4 regions of the Pseudomonas sp. GW456-E7 genome follow, and region 4 is predicted to be linked to each of the others. Evidence: predicted binding sites of a transcription regulator. Region 4 holds the regulator's gene; each other region holds the start of a gene.

Region 1 (7,489 bases), on a different contig from region 4:
TCTCCGACAGGTCTGCATAGACATGCACATCCATGGGCTGGCTAGGGTCGAGGAACAGGGTTGTGGCCTGCTCATCGGGCAGATAACTGCAAGAGTGCGGCTGAGTGGCATAGAACTTCAAACGCGCCAACTCGGTCATGATCAACCCTCGGGATAATGCTTTTGAATAAGTGTAAGCCACGCGCGCAAATGTCGCTCAGCAAACCCAGGTGGCATGGTTGGGTTGGTCCAGATATCCGGCCAGATAGCTGGCAAACTCGCGGCGAGGAATCGCCCGGGCTCCCAAACTATGCAGGTGATCGGTGGGCATCTGGCAGTCGATCAGTACAAATCCTGAGTCTTTCAGATGCCGGACCAGGGTGGCAAAGCCGAATTTCGAGGCGTTGTCAGCGCGGCTGAACATGGACTCGCCAAAAAACAACCGACCCATCGCCAGGCCATACAGGCCGCCGACCAGTTCGTCCCCGTCCCACACTTCCACCGAGTGCGCGTGACCCCGCCTGTGCAGTTCGATGTAGGCCTCTTGCATCGCTTCGGTGATCCAGGTGCCGTCGGCGTAATCCCGGGGCGCCGCACAGGCGCGAATGACGGCGGCGAAGTCCTGGTCGAAGGTCACTTGATAGCGTTGCTGGCGCAGCAGTTTGTTCAGGCTGCGTGAGACGTGCAATTCGTCGGGAAGCAGAACCGTACGCGGGTCCGGCGACCACCAGAGAATCGGCTGGCCTTCGGAAAACCAAGGGAAGCAGCCGTGGCGATAAGCCGAGATCAGCCGATCGGCGGACAGGTCACCACCGGCAGCCAGCAGCCCGTTGGGGTCGCGCATGGCCTTTTCCAGCGGTGGGAAATGCAAGGTGTTGCGTTGTAACCAAGTCAGCATGGCATCCGGGCTTGCAGAAGGGGAGGGCAGTGGCGGGCGTTGGCCCGCCATAAAGTTTGCCTTCAAACGGCAGGAATGTCGTCGAGGTATTTTTCGGCGTCAAGCGCCGCCATGCAACCGGCCCCGGCCGATGTAACGGCCTGGCGATAAACATGATCGGCCACGTCGCCAGCGGCAAACACGCCTGCAATCGCCGTGGCGGTAGCATCGCCTTCGCTGCCGCCCTTGACCAGCAGATACCCGTCGCGCATTTCCAGTTGCCCGATGAACAGGTCGGTGTTGGGTTTGTGGCCGATGGCGATAAACACCCCGGCCAGCGCCAGCTCTGTGGTTTCACCCGTTTGACTGTCCCGCAGACGGGCACCGGTCACGCCACTGGCATCGCCGAGCACTTCGTCCAGATTCTGGTTCCAATGCAGGCGGATATTGCCGTTGGCGGCTTTTTCGAAGAGTTTGTCCTGGAGGATTTTCTCCGAGCGCAGTTTGTCGCGTCGATGGATCAGGTGCACTTCCCTGGCGATGTTCGACAGGTACAAGGCCTCCTCGACCGCCGTGTTGCCACCGCCGACCACCGCGACCACCTGGTTGCGATAGAAGAACCCGTCACAGGTCGCGCACGCCGACACCCCTTTGCCGGCGAATGCTTCCTCCGACGGCAGGCCCAGGTATTGCGCGGAGGCGCCGGTGGCAATGATCAGGGCGTCGCAGGTGTAGGTGCCGCCATCGCCGATCAACTCGAATGGCCGTTGTTGCAACTTGGCGGTATGGATGTGGTCGTAAACGATCTCGGTGGCAAAGCGCTCGGCGTGTTTTTGCATGCGCTCCATCAGCACGGGTCCGGTCAGGCCTTCGACGTCGCCTGGCCAGTTATCGACTTCGACGGTGGTGGTGAGCTGGCCACCTGCCTGTATGCCGGTAATGACAACGGGCTTGAGGTTGGCGCGGGCGGCATAAACGGCTGCGCTGTAACCGGCGGGACCGGAGCCCAGGACAATCAGGCGGGAATGCTTCGCTTCGCTCATAAAAACACCTCATAAGCCTTTGTCACAAAAGACAATGCATGCTCAAATTGAATAGCATGTCATGTGCTGTTGACTATGCTACACCCAAGGGTCTCAAGCATGGCGTCGTGCGTACAAACCCGTACAATGCCCTGCGTGTTACATATATTCAGTGCGCACCGTGTTTATAAAAACCGGGGCGCAGTGTTAAAAGTAGTCCCGGTTACGTGTGTTAACTTTTTTACCTGCCTGGATTGGGCAGTTTTTTAGACTTTCAACAGATGGACGCGCCATTGGCGCAGGAAAAGAAGCGTTTTGAAGAAATCCACCGCAGCACCTAAACCAGCCGTCGTTCCGCTCTGGCGCCAGCACTTGCACTACCGACTCAAGGAAGGTGCGCTGATCGCCATCGGTGCACTGTGCCTGTTCCTGATGATGGCCTTGCTGACCTATGGCAAGGATGATCCGGGCTGGAGCCATAACAGCAAGATCGACGACGTGCAGAATTTCGGCGGGCCCGCGGGCTCCTACAGCGCCGATATCCTGTTCATGGTGCTGGGTTACTTCGCCTACATCTTCCCGTTGTTGCTGGCGGTCAAGGCGTACCAGATCTTCCGCCAGCGTCACGAACCCTGGCAGTGGAGCGGCTGGCTGTTCTCCTGGCGCCTGATCGGCCTGGTGTTCCTGGTGCTGTCGGGGGCCGCGCTGGCCCATATCCATTTCCATGCCGCGACCGGTCTGCCGGCCGGTGCGGGCGGTGCGCTGGGGGAAAGCCTCGGCGAACTGGCGAGGAACGCCCTGAATATCCAGGGCAGTACGCTGCTGTTCATCGCGTTGTTCCTGTTCGGTCTGACGGTGTTTACCGACCTGTCGTGGTTCAAGGTGATGGACATCACCGGCAAGATCACCCTCGACCTGTTCGAACTCTTCCAGGGCGCGGCCAATCGCTGGTGGGCGGCCCGTACCGAACGCAAACAGCTGGTCGCCCAGCTGCGTGAAGTCGATGACCGTATGGATGAAGTGGTTGCGCCGACTGTCACCGACAAGCGCGAGCAGGCCAAGGTCAAGGAGCGGTTGATCGAGCGTGAGCAGGCCCTGAGCAAGCACATGTCCGAGCGTGAGAAGCAGGTGCCGCCGGTGATTGCACCCGCGCCGCCAAAACCGGCCGCGCCGAGCAAACGCGTCGAAAAAGAGAAACAGGCGCCACTGTTCGTCGACAGCGCCGTGGAAGGCACCTTGCCGCCGATCTCGATTCTCGATCCCGCGGAAAAGAAACAGCTCAATTACTCGCCCGAATCCCTGGCAGCGGTCGGCCACCTGCTGGAAATCAAGCTCAAGGAGTTCGGCGTCGAAGTGAACGTGGACTCGATCCACCCGGGCCCGGTGATTACCCGTTACGAAATTCAGCCCGCCGCCGGCGTCAAGGTCAGCCGCATCGCCAACCTGGCCAAGGACCTGGCCCGTTCCCTGGCCGTGACCAGCGTGCGCGTGGTGGAAGTGATTCCGGGCAAGACCACGGTCGGTATCGAGATTCCCAACGAAGACCGGCAGATCGTGCGTTTCTCCGAGGTGTTGTCGACCCCCGAGTACGACAACTTCAAATCCCCGGTCACCCTGGCCCTGGGCCACGACATCGGCGGCAAACCGGTCATCACCGACCTGGCGAAGATGCCGCACCTGCTGGTGGCCGGTACCACCGGTTCCGGTAAGTCGGTGGGCGTGAACGCGATGATCCTGTCGATCCTGTTCAAGTCCGGCCCGGAAGACGCCAAGCTGATCATGATCGACCCGAAAATGCTGGAACTGTCGATCTACGAGGGCATTCCGCACCTGCTGTGCCCGGTGGTCACCGACATGAAGGACGCCGCCAACGCCCTGCGCTGGAGCGTTGCCGAGATGGAACGACGCTACAAGCTGATGGCCAAGATGGGCGTGCGCAACCTGTCGGGCTTCAACGCCAAGGTCAAGGAAGCCCAGGACGCCGGCGAGCCGTTGAGCGATCCGCTGTACAAGCGCGAAAGCATCCACGACGAAGCGCCGCTCCTGCAAAAGCTGCCGACCATCGTGGTGGTGGTCGACGAATTCGCCGACATGATGATGATCGTCGGCAAGAAGGTTGAAGAGCTGATCGCCCGTATCGCCCAGAAGGCGCGTGCGGCCGGTATCCACTTGATCCTTGCGACCCAGCGTCCGTCGGTGGATGTGATCACCGGTCTGATCAAGGCCAACATCCCGACCCGCATGGCGTTCCAGGTATCGAGCAAGATCGACTCGCGGACCATCATCGACCAGGGCGGTGCCGAACAACTGCTGGGCCACGGTGACATGCTGTACATGCCACCGGGCACCAGTCTGCCGATTCGTGTTCACGGTGCCTTCGTGTCCGACGATGAGGTTCACCGCGTGGTGGAGGCCTGGAAGCTGCGGGGCGCGCCGGAATACAACGACGACATCCTCAATGGCGTCGAAGAGGCGGGCAGTGGCTTCGAAGGCAGCAGCGGGGGCGGTGACGGTGACGATCCCGAGGCCGACGCGTTGTACGACGAAGCGGTCCAGTTCGTGCTGGAAAGCCGTCGCGCCTCCATTTCCGCGGTTCAGCGCAAGCTGAAGATCGGCTACAACCGCGCCGCGCGCATGATCGAAGCCATGGAAATGGCCGGGGTCGTGACGTCCATGAACACCAACGGTTCGCGTGAAGTCCTGGCCCCGGGCCCGGTGCGCGACTGACCCGAATAGAAAGGGTGGCGCCCTTTGGCGCCGCTCGCACTCCCACGAATGTTATGAGGACTCCCATGCGTCTGATCCGCATGCTGTTGCTGCCGGTACTGGCTTTGACCACGCTCCAGGCTAACGCCGATGACAAGGACGTGGCACGCCTGACCCAACTGCTGGAAAAATCCCAGACCCTGACGGCGCGTTTCTCGCAACTGACCCTTGATGGCACCGGCACCCAGTTGCAGGAAACCGCCGGCGAGATGTCCCTGCAGCGTCCGGGCCTGTTCTACTGGCATACCGATGCGCCGGCCGAGCAGACCATGATCTCCGATGGCAAGAAAGTCACCCTGTGGGACCCGGACCTGGAACAGGCCACCATCAAGAACCTCGACCAGCGCCTGACCCAGACGCCAGCCTTGCTGCTGTCCGGTGACGTGTCCAAGATCAGCCAGAGCTTCGACATCAGCGCCAAGGAAGCCGGCGGCGTGATTGACTTCACCTTGAAGCCGAAGACCAAGGACACCCTGTTCGACAGCCTGCGCCTGTCGTTCCGCAATGGTCTGGTCAACGACATGCAGCTGATCGACAGTGTCGGCCAGCGCACCAATATCCTGTTCACCGGGGTGAAGGCCAACGAGCCGATCCCGGCGTCCAAGTTCAAGTTCGACATCCCTAAAGGGGCGGACGTGATCCAGGAATAACCACGCAGCCTGTGGGAACGGGCTTGTGTGGCGAGGGGGCTTGCCCCCGTTCGGCTGCGAAGCAGTCGTAAAACCATCACACTCGGTATACCTGATGTACCGCAGTGGCACGTTTTGGGGCCGCTTCGCAGCCCAACGGGGGCAAGCCCCCTCGCCACAGGATTTTTGCCAGGCATGAAAGCTACGTAACAAGACGAGGTTTTAAACGTACGTGATGGACCTGTTTCGCAGCACCCCCATCGCCCAGCCCCTGGCCGCCCGCCTGCGCGCGGCCAATCTGGACGAGTACGTCGGTCAGGAACACGTGCTCGCTCGCGGCAAGCCCTTGCGCGAAGCGCTGGAGCAGGGTGCCCTGCATTCGATGATTTTCTGGGGGCCGCCGGGCGTGGGCAAAACCACCCTGGCGCGATTGCTCGCGGAAGTCTCGGATGCACACTTCGAAACGGTCTCGGCGGTGCTGGCCGGGGTCAAGGAGATCCGTCAGGCGGTGGAAATCGCCAAGCAGCAGGCCGCGCAGTATGGCCGCCGCACCATTCTGTTCGTCGACGAAGTGCATCGTTTCAACAAGTCCCAGCAGGACGCGTTCCTGCCTTATGTCGAAGACGGCACGCTGATTTTCATCGGCGCGACCACGGAAAACCCTTCGTTCGAACTCAACAACGCCTTGCTCTCCCGCGCCCGCGTCTACGTGCTGAAAAGCCTCGACGAAGCGGCCCTGCGCAAACTGGTGCAGCGCGCGCTGACCGAAGAGCGGGGCCTGGGCAAGCGCAACCTGACCCTCAGCGATGAAGGCTTCCAGATGCTGCTGTCGGCCGCGGACGGCGATGGTCGACGCCTGCTCAACCTGCTGGAGAACGCCTCTGACCTGGCCGAAGACAACAGCGAGATCGGTACCGAGCTCCTGCAAAGCCTGCTCGGCGACACCCGTCGACGCTTCGACAAGGGTGGCGAAGCGTTCTACGACCAGATATCCGCGCTGCACAAATCGGTGCGCGGCTCCAACCCCGACGGCGCGCTGTACTGGTTCGCGCGCATGATCGACGGCGGTTGCGACCCGCTGTACCTGGCCCGGCGTGTGGTGCGCATGGCCAGCGAAGACATCGGCAACGCCGACCCGCGCGCCCTGAGCCTGTGCCTGGCGGCGTGGGAAGTGCAGGAGCGTCTCGGCAGCCCGGAAGGCGAGCTGGCGGTGGCCCAGGCCATCACCTATCTGGCCTGCGCGCCGAAAAGCAACGCGGTGTACATGGGCTTCAAGACTGCATTGCGCGCGGCCGCCGAACACGGCTCGCTGGAAGTGCCGCTGCACCTGCGCAATGCGCCGACCAAGCTGATGAAGCAGTTGGGCTATGGCGACGAATATCGCTATGCCCACGACGAACCGGATGCTTACGCCGCCGGGGAAGACTATTTCCCGGAAGAGCTCGACCCGATTCCGTTCTATCAGCCCGTGCCCCGTGGCCTGGAGTTGAAGATCGGCGAAAAACTCAACCACCTGGCAAAACTCGACCGTTTAAGCCCCCGGCAGCGGAGAAAATAGTGCTTCCCTTGATCGTTGCGGTTTCCGTCGGCGGGATGGCCGGCACGCTGTTGCGCTTTGCCACGGGTAACTGGATCAACGCGAATTGGCCGCGGCACTTCTATACCGCGACGCTGGCCGTTAATATCGTGGGCTGTTTGCTGATCGGCGTTCTATACGGTCTGTTTTTGATACGCCCGGAGGTGCCCATCGAGGTGCGCGCCGGGTTGATGGTCGGCTTCCTCGGGGGGCTGACGACTTTTTCATCCTTTTCACTGGATACGGTGCGCCTGCTTGAAAGCGGGCAAGTGCCGCTGGCCCTGGGCTATGCGGCGCTCAGCGTATTCGGCGGGCTGCTTGCCACCTGGGCCGGCCTGTCCTTGACCAAACTTTGATAAACGAGAAACCGACATGCTCGATTCCAAACTGTTACGTAGCAACCTTCAGGACGTAGCGGACCGCCTGGCATCCCGTGGCTTTGTACTGGATGTTGCGCGCATCGAAGCGCTGGAAGAACAGCGCAAGACCGTCCAGACCCGCACCGAAGCACTGCAGGCTGAACGTAACGCGCGCTCCAAATCCATCGGTCAGGCCAAGCAGCGCGGCGAAGACATCGCGCCGCTGATGGCGGACGTCGATCGTATGGCGCTGGATCTGGTTGCCGATAAACAAGAGTTGG
Region 2 (7,489 bases), on a different contig from region 4:
ACCAGACGCCGCGCCCCGGCAGGCACTGGGCGATGAAGTCCGCACTCAGGCGCAAGGCCCCGGTGCCGCCCGGAGTCTGGGTGGCGCCGGCGCGTTGTGCGCTGATCAGCTTCGAGTCGGCGCCTAGCACCAGCTCATTGATCGCCTTGCCGAACGCCGGTTCGCCGTGACCACCGATGTAGGTCTTGGTGGACTGGCCGTCCACCAGGCGCTGCTCGGCAAGTTTCACCGACTCGAGAATCGGCGTCAGGCCCTGGGCGTCCTTGTAGACACCCACGCCCAGATCGAACTTGCGCGGGTTCGGGTCCTGCGCGTAGGCCTCCATCAAGCCCAGAATCGGGTCGCCGGGCACTCGGCCGATGGCGTCGAAGTGCATTACTTGCGCCCCTCAGCATCCTTGGCTACTTCGTCAGTGCGCGCGGCCATGATGAAGTCGTTGCGGTGCAGGCCCTTGATCGAGTGGCTCCACCAGGTCACGGTCACTTTGCCCCACTCGGTCAGCAGGCCTGGGTGATGGCCTTCAGCCTCGGAGATCTCGCCGACGGCGTTGGTGAACGCCAGGGCGTGCTTGAAGTTCTTGAACAGGAAGACCTTTTCCAGCTGCATGATGCTGTCGCGTACTTCGATGTTCCAGTCCGGGATCTGCTTGATCAGGATCGGCAGTTCTTCGTCGCTGACTTGTGGGGCGTCGGCGCGGCAGGCTTCGCAATGGGCTTGGTTCAAAGTGGACATGGTGTGTTTCCTGTAATCGAGTGTTTTTATATCGGTCGACAGTGCCGTCACGCTAAACCAAAGCGACGGTGACTGACAGACTCACTTGTCAGCAAAAGTCGCGGTTCACGCGGCCTTTGGGGGAAATTTCGGCGTGTGCAGACCCATCTGCATCGCTTGCTTGACCATGCCCATGATGTCTTCGTGGGCCAGGTCGAACAGGCGCTTGAGGTTCGGCAGAACGAAATACAGGGGTTGCAGGATGTCGATGCGGTACGGCGTGCGCATGCATTCCAGCGGGTCGAAGGCTTGGTGTTCAGGCTCGTTCGACAGGCAGTAGACGGTCTCTTTCGGTGAGGACAGGATGCCGCCGCCGTAGATGCGCTGGCCTTGCGGGGTATCGACCAGGCCGAATTCGATGGTCATCCAGTACAGGCGCGCCAGGTATACGCGTTCTTCCTTGGACGCCTTGAGGCCGAGCTTGCCGTAGGTGTGGGTGAATTCAGCGAACCAGGGGTTGGTCAGCAGCGGGCAGTGACCGAAGATCTCGTGGAAAATGTCCGGCTCTTGCAGGTAGTCCAGTTCTTCACGGGTACGAATAAAAGTCGCCACCGGAAACTGTTTGCTGGCCAGCAATTCAAAAAAGGTCTGGAAGGGAATCAGTGCGGGAACCCGGGCAACCTGCCAGCCGGTGGTTTCACCGAGGACCTTGTTGATTTCGCCGAGTTGAGGAATGCGGTCGTGGGGCAGACCGAGTTTTTCGATACCGTCCAGGTACTCCTGGCACGCACGCCCTTCGATCACTTTCAGTTGGCGAGTGATCAGCGTGTTCCACACCGCGTGTTCTTCGGCGGGGTAGTCGATAAAACCTTGCGCATCGGGCTCGCGAGCCACGTATTGCGTCTGCTTCATACTGCTCTCCTGCTAGGGGATTTCGTTCTTGTTATGTACTGCTATGGACCTAGAAATACCCCAAGGATTGCACTGTTGCAGCAGGTGATCGGCGTCAAGCGTAGGAAAATCCCCCGATATTCGTAAAGTTTTCGTTACGAATGGTGCGTGGTCGCGCAGCTATTGAGATTTACCGGTTTGAAAAACCCTTTGCCTGTCACATAATCTTGACGACTATCTGAGCGCCTCGAAAGAAAAATGCGATCGAGCGCGCACCGCAATACCCCCTGTGGGAGCGGGCTTGCTCGCGAAAGCGGTTTGTCTGATACATCAAAGTTGGCTGTGCGAATGCCTTCGCGAGCAAGCCCGCTCCCACAGGTTGCGCGCCAGGCGTCACAATCTCAATCATCGCTTTTTCAGGCCTTTTTCATGCGTATCAAAGTCCACTGCCAGAACCGCATCGGCATCCTGCGCGACATTCTCAACCTGCTGGTGGAGTACGGGATCAACGTGGCCCGCGGCGAGGTGGGGGGTGAGCATGGCAACGCCATCTACCTGCATTGCCCGAACCTGATCAACATTCAGTTCCAGGCCTTGCGTCCGAAATTCGAAGCGATTGCCGGGGTCTTCGGCGTCAAGCGTGTAGGGCTGATGCCCAGCGAGCGTCGGCACATGGAACTCAATGCCCTGCTCGGTGCGCTGGAGTTTCCGGTGCTGTCGATCGACATGGGCGGTTCCATCGTCGCGGCCAACCGGGCAGCGGCGCAGTTGCTGGGTGTGCGGGTCGACGAGGTGCCGGGTATTCCCCTGTCGCGCTACGCCGAGGATTTCGATTTGCCGGAACTGGTGCGCGCCAACAAGTCGCGAATCAACGGGCTGCGGGTCAAGGTCAAGGGTGACGTGTTCCTGGCCGACATCGCGCCCTTGCAGTCGGAGCATGACGACAGCGAGGCCATGGCCGGTGCTGTGCTGACGCTGCACCGCGCCGACCGGGTGGGTGAGCGCATCTACAACGTGCGCAAGCAGGAATTGCGTGGTTTCGACAGCATCTTCCAGAGCTCGAAAGTGATGGCCGCGGTGGTGCGCGAAGCGCGGCGCATGGCGCCGCTGGATGCGCCGCTATTGATAGAAGGCGAAACCGGCACCGGCAAAGAGTTGCTGGCGCGGGCCTGCCACCTGGCCAGTCCGCGTGGGCAGTCGCCGTTGATGGCGCTCAATTGCGCGGGGCTGCCGGAGTCCATGGCCGAGACGGAATTGTTCGGTTATGGCCCCGGTGCCTTTGAAGGGGCACGGGCCGAAGGCAAGCTCGGGCTGCTGGAGCTGACGGCGGGCGGTACGCTGTTTCTCGATGGCGTCGGGGAAATGAGCCCGCGCTTGCAGGTGAAATTGCTGCGCTTTTTGCAGGACGGCTGCTTCCGTCGTGTCGGCAGCGACGAGGAGGTCTACCTCGACGTGCGAGTGATCTGCGCGACCCAGGTCGACCTGTCCGAATTGTGCGCGCGCGGCGAGTTCCGCCAGGACCTCTATCACCGCTTGAATGTGTTGTCCCTGCACATCCCGCCGCTGCGCGAATGCCTCGACGGTTTGACGCCGCTGGTGGAGCACTTCCTTGATCAGGCCAGTCGGCAGATCGGATGCCCGTTGCCGAAACTCGCCCCGGCGGCCATGGAGCGGCTCAGCCACTACCACTGGCCGGGCAACGTCCGGCAACTGGAGAACGTGCTGTTCCAGGCGGTTTCCCTGTGCGATGGCGGCACGGTCAAGGCCGAGCATATTCGCCTGCCGGATTATGGCGTGCGTCAGCCCCTTGGCGATTTTTCGCTGGAGGGTGGGCTCGACGAGATTGTCGGGCGTTTCGAAAAAGCTGTGCTGGAGCGGCTGTATTCCGAGCATCCGAGCAGTCGGCAACTGGGCAAGCGGTTGGGGGTTTCGCATACCACTATTGCCAACAAGCTGCGCGATTATGAGGTGGGCAAGGACAGCAGCACTTGAGATCAAAAGATCGCAGCCTGCGGCAGCTCCTACATCGATCTCTGTAGGAGCTGCCGCAGGCTGCGATCTTTTGATCCATTGCCGCGAAGCGGCATGACACCGCCGGTTTTTCGTCTCTGGTACAAATCCCCCATCCCCTCTTAATTCCTCAAAGTCCCCTGTTTGCCGGGCCTCGCGCCGCCAAAAACAAGTTGGTCTGCAAATTGCTTATGGCTCAGCAACACAGCAGTGGGCGGCAAACGTCCGGCAGGCAGAGGAAAGAGTGTGGACAAGTACCTTTATGTGGCAATGACCGGCGCCAGCCAGAATGCACTGGCGCAAAAGGCGCATGCCAACAACCTCGCGAACATCTCCACCAACGGCTTCCAGAAAGACCTGGAGCAGGCCCGTTCGATGCCGGTGTTCGGTGACAGCTTTCCGGCGCGTGCGTTTGCCATGTCCGAACGCCCGGCCACGGATTTCTCCCCGGGCTCACTGGTGGAAACCGGCCGCGACCTCGACGTTGCCGTGCAAGGCGGCGGCTGGATTGCCGTGCAGAATCCCGATGGCGGTGAAAGCTACGTGCGCACCGGCAGCCTGAACGTTGACGCCCTGGGCGTGCTGCGTGCCGGCAACGGCATGCCGGTCATGGGCAATGGCGGGCCGATTGCCGTGCCGCCGGAGCAGCAGATCGAAGTCGGCGAGGACGGCACCATCAGCATCCGCGCGATGGGCGAAGGTCCGCGGGTGATGGCTGAAGTGGACCGCATCAAGCTGGTCAACCCGGACCTGAAGAACATGACCAAGGGCCTGGATGGTTCGATCCACACCAAGGATGGCAAACCGGCGCAGGCCGATGCCGACGTCAAGCTGGTGTCCGGGTTCCTCGAGTCGAGCAACGTCAATGCCGTGGAAGAGATGACCTCGGTACTGGCCCTGTCCAAGCAGTTCGAGCTGCACATCAAGATGATGAACACCGCCAAAGACGATGACCAGGCCATGGCTCGGGTCTTGCAGATCAGCTAATCACCAGAACGTCGCGCCGTAAAACAGGCGCACGAGGAGAATCGAATGCTTCCGGCTCTATGGGTTGCCAAAACAGGTCTGTCCGCCCAGGACACCAACCTGACCACCATTTCCAACAACCTGGCGAACGTGTCGACCACGGGTTTCAAACGTGACCGCGCCGAGTTCCAGGACCTGCTCTACCAGATCAAGCGTCAGCCAGGTGCCCAGTCGACCCAGGACAGCGAACTGCCGTCGGGTCTGCAACTGGGTACCGGTGTGCGCATCGTCGGCACCCAGAAGAACTTCACCGCCGGCAGCCTGCAAACCACCGAGCAGCCACTGGACATGGCCATCGACGGTCGCGGTTTCTTCCAGATCCTGCAACCGGACGGCACCACGTCCTACACCCGTGACGGTACCTTCCACCTGGACTCCAACGGCCAGATCGTCAATGCCAGCGGCTTTGCCCTGGAGCCGGCGATTGTCATTCCGAACGACGCGCAGACCTTCACCGTCGGCCGCGACGGCACCGTGTCCATCACCGTTGCCGGCAACCCGGCTGCCCAGGTGATCGGCAACCTGCAGACCGCCGACTTCATCAACCCGGCCGGCCTGCAGGCAGTGGGCAACAACCTGTTCCTGGAAACCGCCGCCAGTGGCGCGCCGCAAGTTGGCACACCGGGCCTGAACGGTTTCGGCACCACGCTGCAGAACACCCTGGAAACGTCCAACGTCAGCACCGTTGAGGAGATGGTCAACATGATCACCACCCAGCGCGCCTACGAGATGAACTCCAAGGTGATCTCCACCGCCGACCAGATGCTCTCGTTCGTAACGCAGAATCTGTAATCAAGTCTATGGGGCGGCCATGAGGCTGCCTGCAACACCGTGAGGTAGGGTCATGAATCGCTATGTATCTGTTCTGGCACTGAGTGGGATCGCCGCGCTCGCAGGTTGCGTGCCTTCGACGCCCAAGCCCAATGACCCTTACTACGCTCCGGTGTTGCCGCGTACGCCGTTGCCGGCGGCCGCGAACAATGGCTCGATCTATCAGGCCGGTTTCGAACAGAACCTCTACAGCGACCGCAAGGCGTTCCGGGTCGGTGACATCATCACCATCACCCTGAACGAAAGGACCCAGGCCAGCAAAAACGCCAACTCGCAAATCGGCAAGAACAGCAAGGCCAACATCGGCCTGAGTTCGCTGTTCGGCAGCAGCGCCACCACCAACAACCCGTTCGGCGATGGCGACCTGAGCCTGAGTGCCAGCTACGAAGGTGACCGCGCGACCAAGGGTGACAGCAAGGCGGCGCAGGGCAACACCCTGACCGGTTCGATCACCGTGACCGTTGCCGATGTGTTGCCCAACGGCATCATCGCGGTGCGCGGCGAGAAGTGGATGACCCTCAACACCGGCGATGAGCTGGTGCGGATCGCCGGCCTGGTTCGCGCCGATGACATCTCGACCGACAACACCGTGTCGTCGACCCGTGTCGCCGATGCACGCATCACCTACTCGGGCACCGGTTCGTTTGCCGATGCGAGTCAGCCAGGCTGGTTCGACCGTTTCTTCCTCAGCCCGCTGTTCCCTTTCTAGGTGGCTTTCCAGTTGAGCATGTTGAATTTCAGAAGTCTCATGATGGCTGCGTTCCTGATGTCCGCAGCGTTCAACGTTCAAGCCGAGCGCCTGAAGGACATCGCCAGTATTTCCGGCGTGCGTTCCAACCAGTTGATCGGCTACGGCCTGGTGGTCGGGCTTAACGGCACCGGCGACCAGACGACGCAGACCCCGTTCACCCTGCAGACCTTCAACAACATGCTCTCGCAGTTCGGCATCAAGGTGCCGCCGGGTTCGGGCAACGTGCAGTTGAAGAACGTGGCGGCCGTGTCGATCAGCGCCGATCTGCCGGCGTTTGCCAAGCCGGGGCAGCAGGTCGACATCACTGTTTCCTCCATCGGCAACTCCAAGAGCTTGCGCGGCGGCACCTTGCTGCTGACGCCGCTCAAGGGGATCGACGGCAACGTCTATGCGGTGGCCCAGGGCAACCTGGTGGTCGGCGGTTTCGATGCGGAAGGGCGCGACGGCTCGAAGATCACCGTCAACGTTCCGTCGGCCGGGCGCATCCCCGGTGGTGCATCGGTGGAGCGCGCGGTGCCGAGCGGTTTCAACCAGGGCAACAGCCTGACGCTGAACCTCAACCGTTCCGACTTCACCACGGCCAAGCGCATCGTCGACAAGATCAACAACATGCTCGGCCCTGGCGTGGCCCAGGCCATCGACGGCGGTTCGATTCGCGTCACCGCGCCGCTCGATCCAAGCCAGCGGGTCGACTACCTGTCGATCCTGGAAAACCTCGAGATCGATCCGGGCCAGGCGGTGGCGAAAGTCATCATCAACTCCCGTACCGGCACCATCGTGATCGGCCAGAACGTCAAGGTTTCCCCGGCCGCCGTGACCCATGGCAGCCTGACCGTGACCATCACCGAAGACCCGATCGTCAGCCAGCCCGGCCCTCTGTCCAATGGCACGACGGCGGTGGTGCCGCGTTCGCAGGTCAATGCCCAGCAGGAAGCCAAGCCGATGTTCAAGTTCGGCCCTGGCACCACCCTCGACGAGATCGTGCGGGCGGTGAATCAGGTCGGCGCGGCACCGGGTGACCTGATGGCCATCCTCGAAGCGCTGAAGCAGGCCGGCGCCCTGCAAGCCGACCTGATCGTAATCTGAGGACGGCCATCGTGGATATGCGCAAGAGCGGTCTGGTCAGCAGCAGCGATTCGGGTTCCTACTCGGACCTCAATCGTCTGAATCAGCTCAAGGTCGGCGACAAGAACAGCGACGGCAACCTGCGCAAGGTGGCGCAGGAGTTCGAGTCGCTGTTCATCGGGGAAATGCTCAAGTCCATGCGTT
Region 3 (7,489 bases), on a different contig from region 4:
GGCCCGAGCCGCGCTTGATTCAATGACCGCAGCGCTCACAGTTGTTGACGCACACGCTCAGACGGACGGTCATGAACGACCGGATTAACCGATTCAGGACACCAAGCTGTCTAGCCAACGGGCGGCAAAGAAGCTGGCAATAGGCCTCATACCTTTTTTAAAGCGAATCGTGACAACACCATACGAAATGGATCTAAACCAAGCGCTGCGCGGGCTCTAAGGTGAACTTGTACGAAGTTGTCGTCGGGTTTTGCCGAGGCGCTCGTCACTACAGGAAGTGCAACGCGCTGCCATCATGGAGATATGCAGGCAGGCATCAGGAAATAACAATAAAGGCGGTCAAGCCATGTTCAAACAATCGAAAGTACGTCAAGCCGGGCTCATCCTTTTTGCCACCACGCTGTTGTTGATATTGCCGAACCTGACCAAGGTGATCGGCTAGTCGCGTCTAAAAGATACGGCGTCACGGTTTTTGAATTGCCACTATCAAAATGTGACTGGCCCGCTACCCGGGCCAGCGTGGCTGTGCCACCCTTCATGGCACTTCCACGACATGGACGGCGATCACTTTGAAAATGCTCATTCTGCTCGGGGCCCTGCTGATCGGCTCGCCCCTTTATGCCGCACAGCTGAATCTGGAGCTGGGCGCGAACAGTCGCACCTGGCAGACGGAGGAATTGCTCAAGCATCCTCAGGTGCAAACCATCACCATCAGCAACGACGTTTCCTACAAACGGGACATGAGCTACCGCGCCGTGCCTCTGTCCGCCCTGCTGACCGGCATCAAGCCTGACGACCACCTGCAAGCCGTGGCCCTGGATGGCTTTGCCGCCGAAATGGCCGCGGAGCCGTTGCTCAATACCCAAGGGGCACGGGCCTGGCTGGCGATTGAAGACCCGGCCAAACCGTGGCCGGCGCTATCGGAAGGCAAGCCGGGTGCCGGACCGTTCTATCTGGTCTGGACCGATCCGCAGGCCGGCAACATCAGCCCCGAGCAATGGCCGTTCCAGGTGGCGAGCATCAAGCGCCTGGCGCCCGTGGCCGAGCGCTTCCCTGCCCTGCTGCCCGATCCGTCCTTGAAGGCCGATGATCCGGTGAACAAGGGTTTTGCGTTGTTCCAGAAGAACTGCCTGGCGTGCCATCGACTCAATGGCGCCGGGGATGCGCAGTTCGGGCCGGACCTGAATATTCCATACAGCCCGACCGAGTACTTCGGCGCGGACTTCCTCAAGCGCTACATTCGCGATCCACAGAGCTTGCGCCAGTGGCCGCAGGCGAAGATGCCCGGGTTCTCGGCCGAGGTGTTGCCGGATGGGGACCTGGGGATGCTGGTGGGGTATTTGCAGCATATGGTTGGGCGCAAGATTCAGCACTAGCACTGACATGATCCCTGTGGGAGCGAGCTTGCTCGCGATAGCGGTGTGTCAGTCACGGTAGTATCGACTGAAAGGTCGCCATCGCGAGCAAGCTCGCTCCCACAGGATTTTGCAGACCTCTAGTTATTGCTGCTGCACCGAAATCACCGGCGCTGGCGTCGGTGAGACCAGCACCTTCGCGTGCATCTGCTCACACCCGCCGCCCCGGCGCATGCCGCGTACCGGGCAGGCATCCAGGTAATCCAGGCCCACCGCCAGTTTCAGGTGACGTTCCGGCCGGGCCAGTTCGTTGGTCACGTCGAAGCTGTACCAGGCGTCATCCAGCCAGGCTTCGGCCCAGGCGTGGCTGGCCAGGTGTTCGCTGCTTTCGCTGTACAGATAGCCCGACACATAGCGTGCAGGAATGCCCAGGCTGCGGGTGCAGGCAAGAAACGCATGGGTATGGTCCTGACACACGCCGGAGCGTCCGGCAAAGGCCTGGGCCGCGCTTGTGTCCACTTCCGTGGAACCCGGCGTGTAGGTCATATGCTGGTTGAGGCCATGCATCAGATCGATCAACGCCGTGCGATCGCGACGCTGCTTGCATTCCTTCTCGGCGAATGCCCGCAGGGCGGCATCGGCTTCAGTCAAACGGGTGAAGCGCAGAAACGGCAGTGCCGACTGGCTTTCGTGTTCAGCCTCACGCCATTCATCGATATCGACCTGGCCGCGGGCACCGATGATGATCGCCTCGTGGGGCTCATCCATGGTCAGCACATGCAGGATGTTGCCGAACGGATCGAGTTGCGCCCGCACCGGACGCGGCAGGTCGAGCTGCCAGCTGAGCACGTGCTGGCGCTCGCTGTCGTGGGGCGTCAGCCGCAGGTACTGGATGCTCGCCCGCACCTTGTCTTCGTAGTGATAGGTGGTCTCGTGGCTAATGGAAAGTCTCATGCCGCCTCCAGATAAGAACTGTGAATCGCGTTACCCAACTGGCGCACCAGCGGGATGAACTCGGTCAGCCAGGCGTGCAGGCCTTCTTCGAGAATTTCATGGATGCCGGTGTAGCGCAGGCGTGCGTCCATTTCTGCCGCCAGGCGCTGTGCCGGACGACCGTTGGCCCCCGGCAATTGCGCGAGGATCTGGTCGATTTCTTCGGTGCAGGCGCGCAGGGAGCGCGGTACATCGGCGCGCAGCAACAGCAATTCGGCGACATGCCGGGCGCCAGGGGCGTCACGGTAGATTTCCGTGTAGGCCTCGAACGACGACAACGCCCGCAACAACGCGCTCCACTGGTAATACGCGTGAGCGGTGCCATCGCTGACCGCTTCGGCCTGGTCGCCGGCCATTTCGTAACGGGCATCGAGCAGGCGCAAGGTGTTGTCCGCTCGCTCGATGAAGGTCCCCAGACGAATGAAGCGAAACGCATCGTTACGCATGATGGTGCCGTAGGACGCGCCCCGAAACAGGTGGGAACGTTCCTTGATCCACTCGCAGAAACGGCTCATCCCGTAGCGACTGAGGCCCTGTTCGGCGATGCCGCGAATTTCCAGCCAGGTGGCGTTGATGTTTTCCCACATGTCGGCGGTGATGCGCCCACGCACCGCATGGGCGCTGGCCCGCGCGGCACCGAGACAGCTGTAGATGCTCGCCGGGTTGGCCGCATCCAGGGCGAAGAAATGCAGCAGCCGTTCGGCATGCAGTTCGCCATGGCGTTCCAGGTAATCGTCCAGGGTGCCGGTGATCAACAGCGGCATGGCCAGTTCGTGCAAACCGTCGCCACGGCCGTCTTGCGGCATCAGCGACAGCGAATAGCTGATGTCGAGCATCCGTGCGAGGTTTTCCGCCCGCTCCAGGTAACGCGACATCCAATACAAATCCGAGGCAGTTCTACTTAACATGGCAGGCTTCCTTTAATCCTCGACCACCCAGGTGTCCTTGGTTCCGCCACCCTGGGAAGAGTTGACCACCAGGGAGCCTTCGCGCAGGGCGACACGGGTCAAGCCGCCGGGCACCACCCGGGTCTCACGACCCGACAGGACAAACGGCCGCAAGTCGATATGGCGTGGCGCGATGCCGTTTTCGACAAAGGTCGGACAGGTCGACAGCGACAGTGTCGGTTGTGCGATATAGGCATGGGGCTTGGCGATGATCCGCGCACGGAAGGCTTCGATTTCCGCCGCCGTCGCCGCCGGCCCCACCAGCATTCCGTAACCGCCGGAGCCTTGGGTTTCCTTGACCACCAGCTCTGGAAGATTGGCCAGCACGTGGGAAAGTTCAGACGGATTACGGCACTGCCAGGTCGGCACGTTCTTCAGGATCGGTTCTTCATCGAGGTAGAAACGGATCATGTCGGTCACGAACGGATACACCGATTTGTCGTCCGCCACCCCCGTGCCGATGGCATTGGCCAATACCACGTTGCCGGAACGGTACGACGACAGCAGCCCCGGCACGCCGAGCATCGATTCCGGGTTGAAGGCCAGCGGATCGAGGAAGGCGTCGTCGAGGCGACGATAGATCACGTCGACCGCTTTCGGCCCGTCGGTGGTACGCATGAAGACCTTGTCGTCACGCACGAACAGGTCCGCGCCCTCCACCAGTTCCACACCCATTTCCCGCGCCAGAAACGCATGCTCGAAGAACGCGCTGTTGAAGCGACCCGGCGTCAGCACCACCACGCTGGGGTTGTCGATGGGGCTTGAGCTTTTCAGGGTATCGAGCAACAGGTTCGGGTAGTGGTCGATGGGCGCGATGCGTTGCGCCGCGAACAGTTCGGGGAACAGGCGCATCATCATCTTGCGGTCTTCGAGCATGTAGCTGACGCCGCTCGGTGTGCGCAGATTGTCTTCGAGCACGTAGTAGGTGCCGTCGCCGTCGCGCACCAGGTCGACGCCGGAGATGTGCGAGTAGATATCGCGGTGCAGGTCCAGCCCCTGCATCGCCAACTGGTACTGCTCGTTGGCCAGCACTTGCTCGGCCGGAATGATGCCGGCCTTGATGATGCGTTGCTCGTGATACAGGTCGGCGAGGAACATGTTCAGCGCCTTGACCCGCTGGATGCACCCGCGCTCGACGACCCGCCATTCACTGGCGGGGATGCTGCGGGGGATGGTGTCGAAGGGAATCAGGCGCTCTGTGCCCTGCTCGTCCCCGTAGAGCGTGAAGGTAATCCCGGCGCGATGAAACAACAGATCGGCCTCACGTCGCCGTTGTGCCAGAAGCTCGTCAGGCGTCTCGGCCAGCCAACGGGCAAACTCCCGATAATGCGGGCGGACCTGGCCGCCGGCATCGTACATCTCATCAAAATAGGTGCGGATCATGCCGTACTCCTTGTCACTCGGACGTCCAGACCTTCGCAAGGCCCGTGCCAGCGGCATAAACGCTTTGATATCAATCAGTTGGATAATCAATGCGCAAGTACCGCACCATTCCTGTGCGGCAAATGCTCCAATCTGATCGCCCCCGCTTCATTGCAAGGCGTGGTTATCGCCTATCACCAGCATAGCCAGAGATGATTTCACTGCCCGGTAACGGGTGCGGATAATCCAGGCATTCGCTGAAAAGCACACTGAACTTCCCTTTTAGCCGCCTGCTCAGGCGGCTTTTTTTTGCCTTGTTGAAATGTTGAGAATCAAAATCAAAAGATCGCAGCCTTCGGCAGCTCCTACAGGCCATAAATGAAAACGGCCAACCCGAAGGTCAGCCGTCAATGCCGGTTGTCACTGTTCATAAGCTTATGCGAGTCGCCCTCGTACCTCCTGTTTCACACCCCAGCCTTCGATGATGCCTCCCAACGGCTCGACAACCGCTTCGAAACCCTGTTCGAAGTCGCCGATGTCGTCGTAGGTGGCATACATGACTTTGCACAACTCCAGCGCCCAGGCGCCATCGTCGCGCACACTGACTTGCGCATCCAGGGATTCACCACGGTGGAAATGACCTGCCGCCCTGCGTGCCCGCTCCTCATCCGGGAAAATGGCGTAGAACTCGATGGGATGAAACCGCGAAAAGTCAAAACCGCCTTCTTTCATGCGGCGCAACACGCTGCTGCTGATGTCTTCTTGATAGGCTGTGCTCATGAAACGTCCTCCTCAAAACGATGGATAGACTTTCCGTACTCCCTCACCCGCAACCGAACAGCGCGAGCGACGGCAACCGATATGCCGGCGGGAAACAAGCATGGAGCTGACAAGACCAGACCTTAGCGATTCATTCGCTGATCTCGCTTGCAGAGTAGCCTCAAGATAGAGCCTCTGCCAAGGCCTGGATGTGAATGCGACAGGTGCCGTTCAGATTGGAGTAATGCCGAGGATTTGAATGCTGTTCTGGGACTTGAGCTCTTTGACGCTCGCATCGGCGGTCCGCCCTTCCAGATCGTTCAGATCCAGTTCGGCAGCGACAGGAAGAAGCCGGGACTTGATGAGCTTGGCGGCACGCTCGTTGTCCGGGCGCTCGGCCCACTCGAAGACCTCGTCGACGGTTTCGCCATGATCATCCACGAAAGTGATTTTCCACTTTTGCATTGATGCCTCCTCGATAAAACCCATGGATGGGCTTACACATATCTGGACCTTGTTAGCTGGCTAATTGTTCCGCCTGTTCTGCCGCAATTCAATGTGGGAGCGGGCTTGCTCGCGAATAAGGTGTGTCAGTTGACAGAATTGCTAACTGATACACCGCTTTCGCGAGCAAGCCCGCTCCCACAGGTGTTGCATTTCATCCAATCAGTCGTTGCTTGGCTTGTTCACGGCCTGCAACACGTATTGCGGCAGGGCGAACGCGCCGATGTGGATTTCAGGATTGTAGTAGCGAGTGACGATACCGCTGCCCGTGAAACGCTGTTGCAGGGTTTCGCGGGACAACTTGCGATAAGCGGTATCGGTCGCGCCCCAGGCGAAGGTCATCGAGCCGCCGATGTAGGTCGGCACGGCGGCCTGGTAGAAGTGCCAGTCCGGGAACAGGCTGTGCAGGCGACCAGCGGTAGTCTTCACTTCTTCGATCTGCATGAACGGCGTGCCGTTCTGGGTCACCAGGATGCCGCCTTCGTTCAGGCAGCGGTGGCAAGCCTGGTAAAAGTTCTCCGAGAACAGCACCTCGCCCGGCCCGATCGGGTCAGTGGAGTCGGAAATGATCACGTCGAACTTTTCAGTGGTGGTGGCGACGAAACGCATGCCGTCGTCGATCACCAGGTTCAGGCGTGGATCATCGAATGCACCCTTGGAGTGATTCGGCAGGAACTCCTTGCACATGTCGACCACGGTGCCGTCGATCTCGACCATGGTGATGTGCTCGACACTGCGGTGCTTGGCCACTTCACGCAACATGCCGCCGTCGCCGCCGCCGATGATCAGCACGCGCTTGGCGCTGCCATGGGCGAGGATCGGCACGTGGGTCAGCATTTCGTGGTAGATGAATTCGTCGGCTTCGGTGGTCTGGATCACGCCGTCCAGCGCCATCACCCGGCCCATGCGCGGGTTTTCGAAGATCACCAGGTGCTGGTGTTCGGTGCGCACTTCGTGCAGCAGTTTTTCCATGCGAAAACGCTGGCCGTAGCCTTCGTAGAGGGTTTCCAGGTAGTCGCTGGTCAGGGTGTTGCTCATGGGAAGTGCTCCGATGAATGCGGGTGGCAACGGACGGTTACCCGCCCATGATGGCCATTCGTTCGTCTCGAATGACCGGGAAAGGCGCGCATTCTACGTCGCGGAACATGACAGGTCGAACCTCACTTGCTCGACTTGCCACAATCCTGTGGGAGCGGGCTTGCTCGCGAAGGCGTAGTGCCAGTCACTATCGATGTTGACTGACTCACCGCTTTCGCGAGCAAGCCCGCTCCCACAGGTCCAGTGTCGCTTGTTCAGGCCCGTACGTTGCCCCGCGGCCCGGCGATGGCCCAGATGATCAGCCCCAGCACCGGCAACAGTGCGATCAACAGTACCCAGAGGATTTTCATCCCGGTCTCGGCGCTGCTTTTGAATACGTTGATGATGGCCCAGATGTCCAGGGCAAAAATGATCAAGGCAACCAGGCTGTTGAACGTGGAACCCATGGTGACGCTCCTGAAGAGTGATTTGCCCTCTTAGGATAGACGGTCGTCGTGAGGGTTCCCTTTGATTTGACAGTATTTGGCTATC
Region 4 (7,489 bases):
AGTAGTAGCCGTTGTCCTCAAGAACATTGAGGGCGGTGCTTTTACCCGAGCCGGAACGGCCACTGACGATGATCAAGCGCATGATTACTGACCGTTTTGCTCGTCCAGGACAACCTGATACAAGGCTTCGTTGCTTGCGGCATTACGCAGTTTTTCGCGAACGTCCTTGCGGTCGAGCATGCTGGCGATCTGTCGCAGCAGCTCAAGGTGCGCATCGGTAGCGGCTTCCGGGACCAGCAGAACGAACAGCAGGTCAACCGGCGCGCCGTCGATGGCGTCGAAATCGATAGGGGCGTCCAGGTGCATCAATGCACTGATGGGCGATACACAACCCTTGAGACGGCAGTGTGGAATAGCGATGCCGTTGCCAAAACCGGTGGAGCCGAGTTTTTCACGGGCAATCAGCGCCTCGAAGACATCTTGCATCTCCAGAGCCGGCACTTCGCGGGCGATCAGATTGGCAATTTGTTCGAGGGCTTTCTTTTTACTGCCGCCCGGCACGTTCACGAGGGAACGGCCGGGGGTCAGGATACTTTCAAGTCGGATCATGGGTTGGGAGTGTTAACGACCGGTTGCGCCCTGAAGGAGGCTCTGGGTCTTTTCCTTATGCTTTTTGAGTTGTTTATCCAGCTTGTCGGTGAGTGCATCGATCGCAGCGTACATATCGGTATGTTCCGCATTGGCGACCACTTCATTCCCGGGAATATGCAGCGTGGCTTCGATTTTCTGCTTCAGCTTCTCGACGGTCATCGTGACCTGCACGTTAGTGATCTTGTCGAAATGTCGCTCCAATCGTTCGAGTTTTTCGCCGATGTAGGTGCGAAGAGGTTCGGTCACTTCCAGTTGGTGTCCACTGATGTTGACTTGCATACAGCTTCTCCTTCGTTGCCAGTGCATAAAGCGGTAGACCAGATGATCTACCACTGGAACGCTGTGGCGTGGCTCTACATCAACCGCTTGCGTTCGCTCGAAGGCGCGATCCCTAGGGATTCGCGGTACTTGGCGACGGTGCGGCGAGCCACCTGAATGCCTTGTGCCTCCAGTAAACCAGCGATCTTGCTGTCACTCAACGGCTTTTTCTGATTTTCCGCGGCAACCAGTTTTTTGATGATCGCCCGGATCGCCGTGGACGAGCATTCGCCGCCTTCGGAGGTGCTTACGTGACTGGAGAAAAAGTATTTCAGTTCATAGATGCCCCGGGGGGTGTGCATGAACTTCTGGGTGGTCACCCGTGAAATCGTCGACTCATGCATGCCGACCGCTTCGGCGATGTCATGCAGGACCAGCGGCTTCATGGCTTCGTCGCCATATTCGAGGAACCCGCGCTGATGCTCCACGATCTGGGTGGCAACCTTCATCAGGGTTTCATTGCGGCTCTGCAGGCTCTTGATGAACCAGCGGGCCTCCTGCAACTGATTGCGCATGAACGTGTTGTCGGCGCTGGTATCGGCGCGGCGCACAAAGCCGGCGTACTGGGCGTTGACCCGCAGCCGTGGCACCGACTCCTGATTCAGCTCCACCAGCCAGCGCTCGTTGTCCTTGCGTACGATAACGTCAGGAACGACGTACTCGGCTTCGGTGGACTCGATCTGCGAGCCCGGGCGCGGGTTGAGGCTCTGGACCAGCTCTATGACCTGGCGCAGCTCATCTTCCTTGAGCTTCATGCGGCGCATCAACTGGCTGTAGTCGCGGCTGCCCAGCAGGTCGATGTAATCGGTGACAAGGCGCTTGGCTTCGGCCAGCCAAGGGGTCTTGGCGGGCAACTGACGCAATTGCAGCAACAGGCATTCGCCCAGGTTGCGTGCGCCTATGCCGGCCGGCTCGAATTGCTGGATGCGGTGCAGGACGGCTTCGATTTCGTCCAGTTCGATGTCCAGTTCCGGATCGAAGGCTTCGAGGATTTCCTCGAGGGTTTCGTCCAGATAGCCCTGATTGTTGATGCAGTCGATCAGGGTCACGGCGATCAGGCGATCGGTGTCGGACATCGGGGCCAGGTTCAGTTGCCACAGCAAGTGGCTTTGCAGGCTTTCACCGGCCGAGGTGCGGGTGGTGAAGTCCCACTCGTCATCGTCATTGCTGGGCAGGCTGCTGGCGCTGGTCTGGTAAACGTCTTCCCACGCGGTGTCGACGGGGAGTTCGTTGGGGATGCGCTCGTTCCAGTCACCCTCATCGAGGTTATCAACCGTCGGGGCACTTTCCTGGTAGGAGGGTTCCTGGATATCGGTGTTGGGCTTTTGTTCGGCGTTGTCGGCCAAGGGGTCGGAATTGTCGAAGTCGTCGCCTTCTTCCTGGCGTTCGAGCATCGGATTGGACTCCAGGGCCTCCTGGATTTCCTGTTGCAGGTCCAGGGTCGACAATTGGAGCAGGCGGATGGCCTGTTGCAGCTGAGGTGTCATCGTCAGCTGCTGGCCCATTCTCAAGACTAGCGATGGTTTCATGGCAGGGGCTTAACACCTTATTCGCCGGCGCACATGCGCCATCCACTACAGGGCGCCGGGGCGCCAAACATAAGCAAATTATATGCCTGAAACTGAAGGATTTGCCTAGAGCGCTGTAACAATAAAAAACTATAAATTTGTGTTGCGGTGCTGCCCGTATTGGGGGATGAACACGCTGGTTTGCATGAGGCACCGATGAATCGCGAGACGGGTGCCCGGGCGGCTGCCTGGGCACGGCTCAGCGTTTACAGGCGGAACTCATGGCCCAGGTACACTTCCTTCACCAGGTCATTGGCCAGGATGGTCTCTGCATCACCTTCGGCGATCAACTGACCGTCATTGACGATATAGGCGGTTTCACAGATATCCAGGGTTTCACGAACGTTGTGGTCCGTGATCAGCACGCCAATGCCTTTGGCCTTGAGGTGGTAAATGATCTGCTTGATGTCGCCGACCGAAATCGGGTCCACGCCGGCGAAAGGTTCGTCGAGGAGGATGAACTTCGGGTTGGTGGCCAGGGCGCGGGCGATTTCCACGCGGCGGCGCTCACCACCGGACAGGCTCATGCCGAGGTTGTCGCGGATGTGGCTGATGTGGAATTCCTGCAGCAGGCTTTCCAGTTCCTTGCGACGACCGGCCTTGTCGAGCTCCTTGCGGGTCTCGAGGATGGCCATGATGTTGTCGGCCACCGACAGTTTGCGGAAGATCGATGCTTCTTGCGGCAAATAGCCGATACCGGCTTTTGCACGGCCGTGCATCGGCTGGTGGCTGACGTCCAGGTCATCGATCAGGACGCGGCCCTGGTCGGCTTGCACCAGGCCGACGATCATGTAGAAGCAGGTGGTCTTGCCGGCGCCGTTCGGGCCAAGCAGGCCGACGATCTGACCGCTGTCGATGGACAGGCTGACATCACGCACGACCTGGCGGCTCTTGTAGCTCTTGGCCAGATGCTGAGCTTTCAGAGTTGCCATTACTGGGCCTTTTTCTCGTCGGTTTTCTTCTTCGGCTGGATCACCATGTCGATGCGCGGACGCGACTCGGTCACCTTGTTGCCGGTGGCGCGCCCGGCGCTGGCCAGCTTCTTCTCGGTGTCGTAGACGATTTTCTCGCCTTGGGTGACGTTGTTGTCCTTGTCGACAACTTTGGCCTTGTCGATCAACACGACGCGATTTTGCGTGGCGTGATACTGGATGGTCACGCCCCAACCCTGAACAGGCTTGGTATCGCCAGCCGTCTGCAATTGCTCGAAGTACGCCAGGTTGCCCACCGAGGTCACTACGTCAATGTCGCCAGTCGGGGTGCGGGTGATGGTAACGGTGTTGCCGGTCACCTTCATCGAGCCTTGGGTGATGATCACGTCACCCTTATAGGTAGCAATACCTTGCTTGTCGTCCAGTTGGGCATCGTCGGCCTGAATGCGGATAGGCTGCTGTTGGTCTTCCGGCAGAGCCCAGGCGCTCACGCTTCCCAGTGCTGCGCCCAGACTGAGCAAAATCGGGAGGGTTTTAACGAGCCTCATACTGTCCTCTTACGTTCGATAGCAGGTGTATCCTGCTTTCTTTCAAATACGCTTTCATTCCCTTGCCAGTCGATACACCGCCAGCGCCGTCGATTCTAACGTCTTGCTCGGTCTGCGCATATTGCTGCTGCGGGAACACGGTCATGCGGGTGCTGGTGATCAGGGTCTTGCGGTTTTTCTCGTCGAAGCGCGTGATGCGCACATCATCGATCAGCTCGACCTGCGTGCCGTCAGGGTTGACCTCGCCACGCAGGCTCTGGACGTGCCACGGGAATTCGGTGCCGCGGAACACGTTCAGGTCGGGGTTGGTCAGCAGTGTCACCTCGGTCGCCTTCAGGTGCTCGACCTTGTCGGACACCAGATCATATTGCAGCTTGCCGTCCGGCAGGTACTGCACGCTGTGGGCGTTGATGGCGTAATAGTCGATCATGCTTTCATCGACCGGCGTTACCGGCTTGTCGAGGAAGCGTTCCGGGCTGATGTTCCAGTAGCCAACCGCGGCGAATATCGCCGCGATGCAACTGTACAGCAAGGTGTTGCGAAACTTTTTGCTCAGCATATCGGGCTCACAGGTACGCCGCGTTGGCCGCATCGAGGCGGTCCTGGGCGCGCAGGATCAATTCGCAGAACTCGCGAGCGGCACCTTCGCCGCCGCGGGCGAGGGTGATGCCGTGAGCATGTTCGCGCACGAAACTGGCGGCATTGGCCACCGCCATGCCCAGGCCTACGCGGCGAATCACCGGCAGGTCCGGCAGGTCGTCGCCGAGATAGGCCACCTGCTCATAGCTCAAATTCAGTTGGGCCAGCAGTTCGTCGAGTACCACCAGTTTGTCTTCGCGACCCTGATACAGGTGCGGGATGCCGAGGTTTTTGGCTCGCCGCTCGACCACCGGGGTCTTGCGGCCACTGATGATCGCAGTCTGCACGCCAGCGGCCATCAGCATCTTGATGCCCTGGCCGTCGAGCGTGTTGAACGTCTTGAATTCGCTGCCGTCTTCGAGGAAGTACAGGCGACCATCGGTCAGCACGCCGTCGACATCGAATACCGCCAGTTTGATCTGTTTGCCGCGTTGCAGCAGGTCCGCACTCATTACATTACTCCTGCACGCAGCAAGTCGTGCATGTTCAAGGCACCGACCGGGCGATCTTCGCTGTCGACCACGACCAGCGCGTTGATTTTATGGTCTTCCATGATTTTCAGTGCTTCGGCGGCCAGCATTTCGGCGCGGGCGGTCTTGCCATGGGCCGTCATGACCTGGTCGATGACAGCGCTGTGGATGTCGATGCTGCGGTCCAGTGTGCGGCGCAAATCACCATCGGTGAAGATTCCGGCCAGCTTGCCGTCGGCCTCGAGGATGACGGTCATGCCCAGGCCCTTGCGGGTCATCTCCATCAAGGCGTCCTTGAGCAGGGTGCCACGCTGGACCTGCGGCAACTCCTGGCCGGCGTGCATGACATTCTCCACTTTCAGCAGCAGGCGTCGGCCCAAGGCGCCACCTGGATGGGAAAAGGCGAAGTCTTCGGCGGTGAAACCACGGGCTTCCAGCAGCGCGACCGCCAGGGCGTCACCCATGACCAGGGCGGCGGTGGTCGACGAGGTGGGTGCCAGGTTCAACGGGCAGGCTTCGTGTTCGACATGAACATTCAAGTTCACCTCGGCGGCCTTGGCCAGCGGCGAATCAGGGTTGCCGGTCACGCTGATCAACTGAATGCCCAGGCGCTTGATCAGTGGCAGCAGGGTGACGATTTCATTGGTGGAGCCGGAATTCGAGAGCGCCAGAATGATGTCGTCGCGGGTAATCATGCCCATGTCACCATGGCTGGCCTCCGCCGGGTGCACAAAAAACGCCGTGGTGCCGGTGCTGGCCAGGGTCGCGGCGATCTTGTTGCCGACGTGTCCCGACTTGCCCATGCCGACCACGACCACGCGGCCTTTGCTGGCCAGAATCATCTCGCAAGCGCGTACGAAATCTGCGTCGATATGAGGTAGCAGGCCTTGCACGGCTTCTACTTCGAGGCGGATGGTGCGTTGTGCTGATTGAATCAGGTCGCTGGATTGGCTCATGTCAGAAATCGTATAGCCTGATGAAAAGGCGGCGATTATAGCGGTTATGATCGAATCCCTCACGCAAGTTCGTCGCGCATTGTCATTCCTTGTTACCTGAAACCCTCTAGATGGGGCTTTGAACCACTCCTGCAGTTGCATATGACTCGGCTTTGGCCTTGGGCGTGCAGCCTTTGCAGTGATATAGTTCGCCGCCAGTTCGGCCTGCCCGGGAGGTATGTGCTTTCGTCAGAAAGCCAAGCGTCCGAGTGAGAGGCTGCATCGCAAGGAGTTTAGATGAGTGCCGATAACGCCTACGCGGTCGAGCTGAAGGGACTGTCCTTCAAGCGCGGTGCGCGCAGCATTTTCAATAATGTCGATATCCGTATCCCGCGTGGCAAGGTCACCGGCATCATGGGGCCTTCCGGGTGCGGCAAGACCACGCTTCTGCGTCTGATGGGGGCCCAGTTGCGCCCCACCAAGGGCGAAGTCTGGGTCAACGGTCAGAACCTGCCAAAACTGTCGCGCAGCGACCTGTTCGATGCGCGCAAGCATATGGGCGTGCTGTTTCAGAGCGGCGCGCTGTTTACCGACCTCGATGTCTTCGAGAATGTCGCGTTTCCGCTGCGGGTTCACACGCAACTACCGGAAGAAATGATCCGCGACATCGTCCTGCTCAAATTGCAGGCCGTGGGTCTGCGCGGTGCCATCGAATTGATGCCCGACGAGCTTTCCGGCGGCATGAAGCGCCGGGTTGCGCTGGCCCGGGCGATAGCGCTCGATCCACAGATCCTCATGTACGACGAGCCTTTTGTCGGCCAGGACCCTATCGCCATGGGCGTTCTGGTGCGTCTGATTCGCTTGCTCAACGATGCGCTGGGCATCACCAGCATCGTGGTTTCCCACGACCTGGCCGAGACCGCGAGCATTGCCGATTACATTTATGTGGTGGGCGATGGCCAGGTGTTGGGGCAGGGGACCCCGGACGAGTTGATGAACTCGGATGAGCCGCGCATTCGTCAGTTCATGACCGGCGAACCCGATGGCCCGGTTCCGTACCACTTTCCAGCGACGGATTACCGCGCAGATATTCTGGGGAAGCGCTGATGCGCAGAATTTCATTGATGGAACGCGTTCGCCGCTTCGGCCAGGCCGGCATCGATGTGCTGGCGGTGTTCGGGCGTTCGGCCTTGTTCCTGTTTCATGCCTTGCTTGGCCGCGGTGGTATCGGTGGCGGCTTCGGGCTGCTGGTCAAGCAGCTGCATTCGGTGGGTGTGATGTCCCTGGTGATCATCGTGGTCTCCGGGGTGTTCATCGGCATGGTGCTGGCGCTGCAGGGCTTCAACATCCTTTCCAGCTACGGTTCGGAGCAGGCTGTCGGGCAGATGGTTGCGCTGACGCTGCTGCGGGAACTGGGGCCGGTGGTGACCGCCTTGCTGTTCGCCGGGCGCGCAGGTTCGGCGTTGACCGCGGAAATCGGCAACATGA

The links. The regulator sigma-54, encoded in region 4, starts transcription at its own class of promoters, with help from an activator protein. The targets are predictions, from matches to a motif close to ANTGGCATNNANNTTGCTNT.
Region 1: the regulator sigma-54 is predicted to act here: its motif matches at 1,950-1,969, upstream of AC07YV_RS07805 (DNA translocase FtsK).
Region 2: the regulator sigma-54 is predicted to act here: its motif matches at 3,785-3,804, upstream of AC07YV_RS01840 (flagellar basal body rod protein FlgF).
Region 3: the regulator sigma-54 is predicted to act here: its motif matches at 4,711-4,730, upstream of AC07YV_RS27610 (circularly permuted type 2 ATP-grasp protein).

The regions. Positions count from the first base shown of each region.
Region 1 covers NZ_JBWKZB010000008.1:61,838-69,326, forward strand. Annotated here, with positions in the region: gene AC07YV_RS07790 (arginyltransferase) at 1-139, opposite strand, end outside; gene aat (leucyl/phenylalanyl-tRNA--protein transferase) at 197-877, opposite strand; gene trxB (thioredoxin-disulfide reductase) at 940-1,899, opposite strand; gene AC07YV_RS07805 (DNA translocase FtsK) at 2,194-4,605, shown strand; gene lolA (outer membrane lipoprotein periplasmic chaperone LolA) at 4,671-5,294, shown strand; gene AC07YV_RS07815 (replication-associated recombination protein A) at 5,509-6,831, shown strand; gene crcB (fluoride efflux transporter CrcB) at 6,831-7,205, shown strand; gene serS (serine--tRNA ligase) at 7,222-7,489, shown strand, end outside.
Region 2 covers NZ_JBWKZB010000002.1:71,213-78,701, reverse strand. Annotated here, with positions in the region: gene AC07YV_RS01860 (amino acid aminotransferase) at 1-376, opposite strand, end outside; gene AC07YV_RS01855 (4a-hydroxytetrahydrobiopterin dehydratase) at 376-732, opposite strand; gene phhA (phenylalanine 4-monooxygenase) at 838-1,623, opposite strand; gene AC07YV_RS01845 (sigma-54-dependent phenylalanine hydroxylase transcriptional regulator PhhR) at 2,032-3,594, shown strand; gene AC07YV_RS01840 (flagellar basal body rod protein FlgF) at 3,859-4,599, shown strand; gene flgG (flagellar basal-body rod protein FlgG) at 4,645-5,430, shown strand; gene flgH (flagellar basal body L-ring protein FlgH) at 5,483-6,178, shown strand; gene AC07YV_RS01825 (flagellar basal body P-ring protein FlgI) at 6,197-7,306, shown strand; gene flgJ (flagellar assembly peptidoglycan hydrolase FlgJ) at 7,318-7,489, shown strand, end outside.
Region 3 covers NZ_JBWKZB010000067.1:15,075-22,563, forward strand. Annotated here, with positions in the region: partial or broken gene AC07YV_RS27595 (c-type cytochrome) at 554-1,376, shown strand; gene AC07YV_RS27600 (transglutaminase family protein) at 1,500-2,309, opposite strand; gene AC07YV_RS27605 (alpha-E domain-containing protein) at 2,306-3,256, opposite strand; gene AC07YV_RS27610 (circularly permuted type 2 ATP-grasp protein) at 3,269-4,678, opposite strand; gene AC07YV_RS27615 (ribonuclease E inhibitor RraB) at 5,093-5,437, opposite strand; gene AC07YV_RS27620 (hypothetical protein) at 5,648-5,881, opposite strand; gene speE (polyamine aminopropyltransferase) at 6,083-6,958, opposite strand; gene AC07YV_RS27630 (PLD nuclease N-terminal domain-containing protein) at 7,213-7,404, opposite strand; gene AC07YV_RS27635 (hypothetical protein) at 7,488-7,489, opposite strand, start outside.
Region 4 covers NZ_JBWKZB010000033.1:64,569-72,057, reverse strand. Annotated here, with positions in the region: gene rapZ (RNase adapter RapZ) at 1-82, opposite strand, end outside; gene ptsN (PTS IIA-like nitrogen regulatory protein PtsN) at 85-549, opposite strand; gene hpf (ribosome hibernation-promoting factor, HPF/YfiA family) at 562-870, opposite strand; gene AC07YV_RS20370 (RNA polymerase factor sigma-54) at 945-2,438, opposite strand; gene lptB (LPS export ABC transporter ATP-binding protein) at 2,684-3,409, opposite strand; gene lptA (lipopolysaccharide transport periplasmic protein LptA) at 3,409-3,957, opposite strand; gene lptC (LPS export ABC transporter periplasmic protein LptC) at 3,944-4,516, opposite strand; gene AC07YV_RS20350 (KdsC family phosphatase) at 4,524-5,048, opposite strand; gene AC07YV_RS20345 (KpsF/GutQ family sugar-phosphate isomerase) at 5,048-6,022, opposite strand; gene AC07YV_RS20340 (ATP-binding cassette domain-containing protein) at 6,299-7,108, shown strand; gene mlaE (lipid asymmetry maintenance ABC transporter permease subunit MlaE) at 7,108-7,489, shown strand, end outside.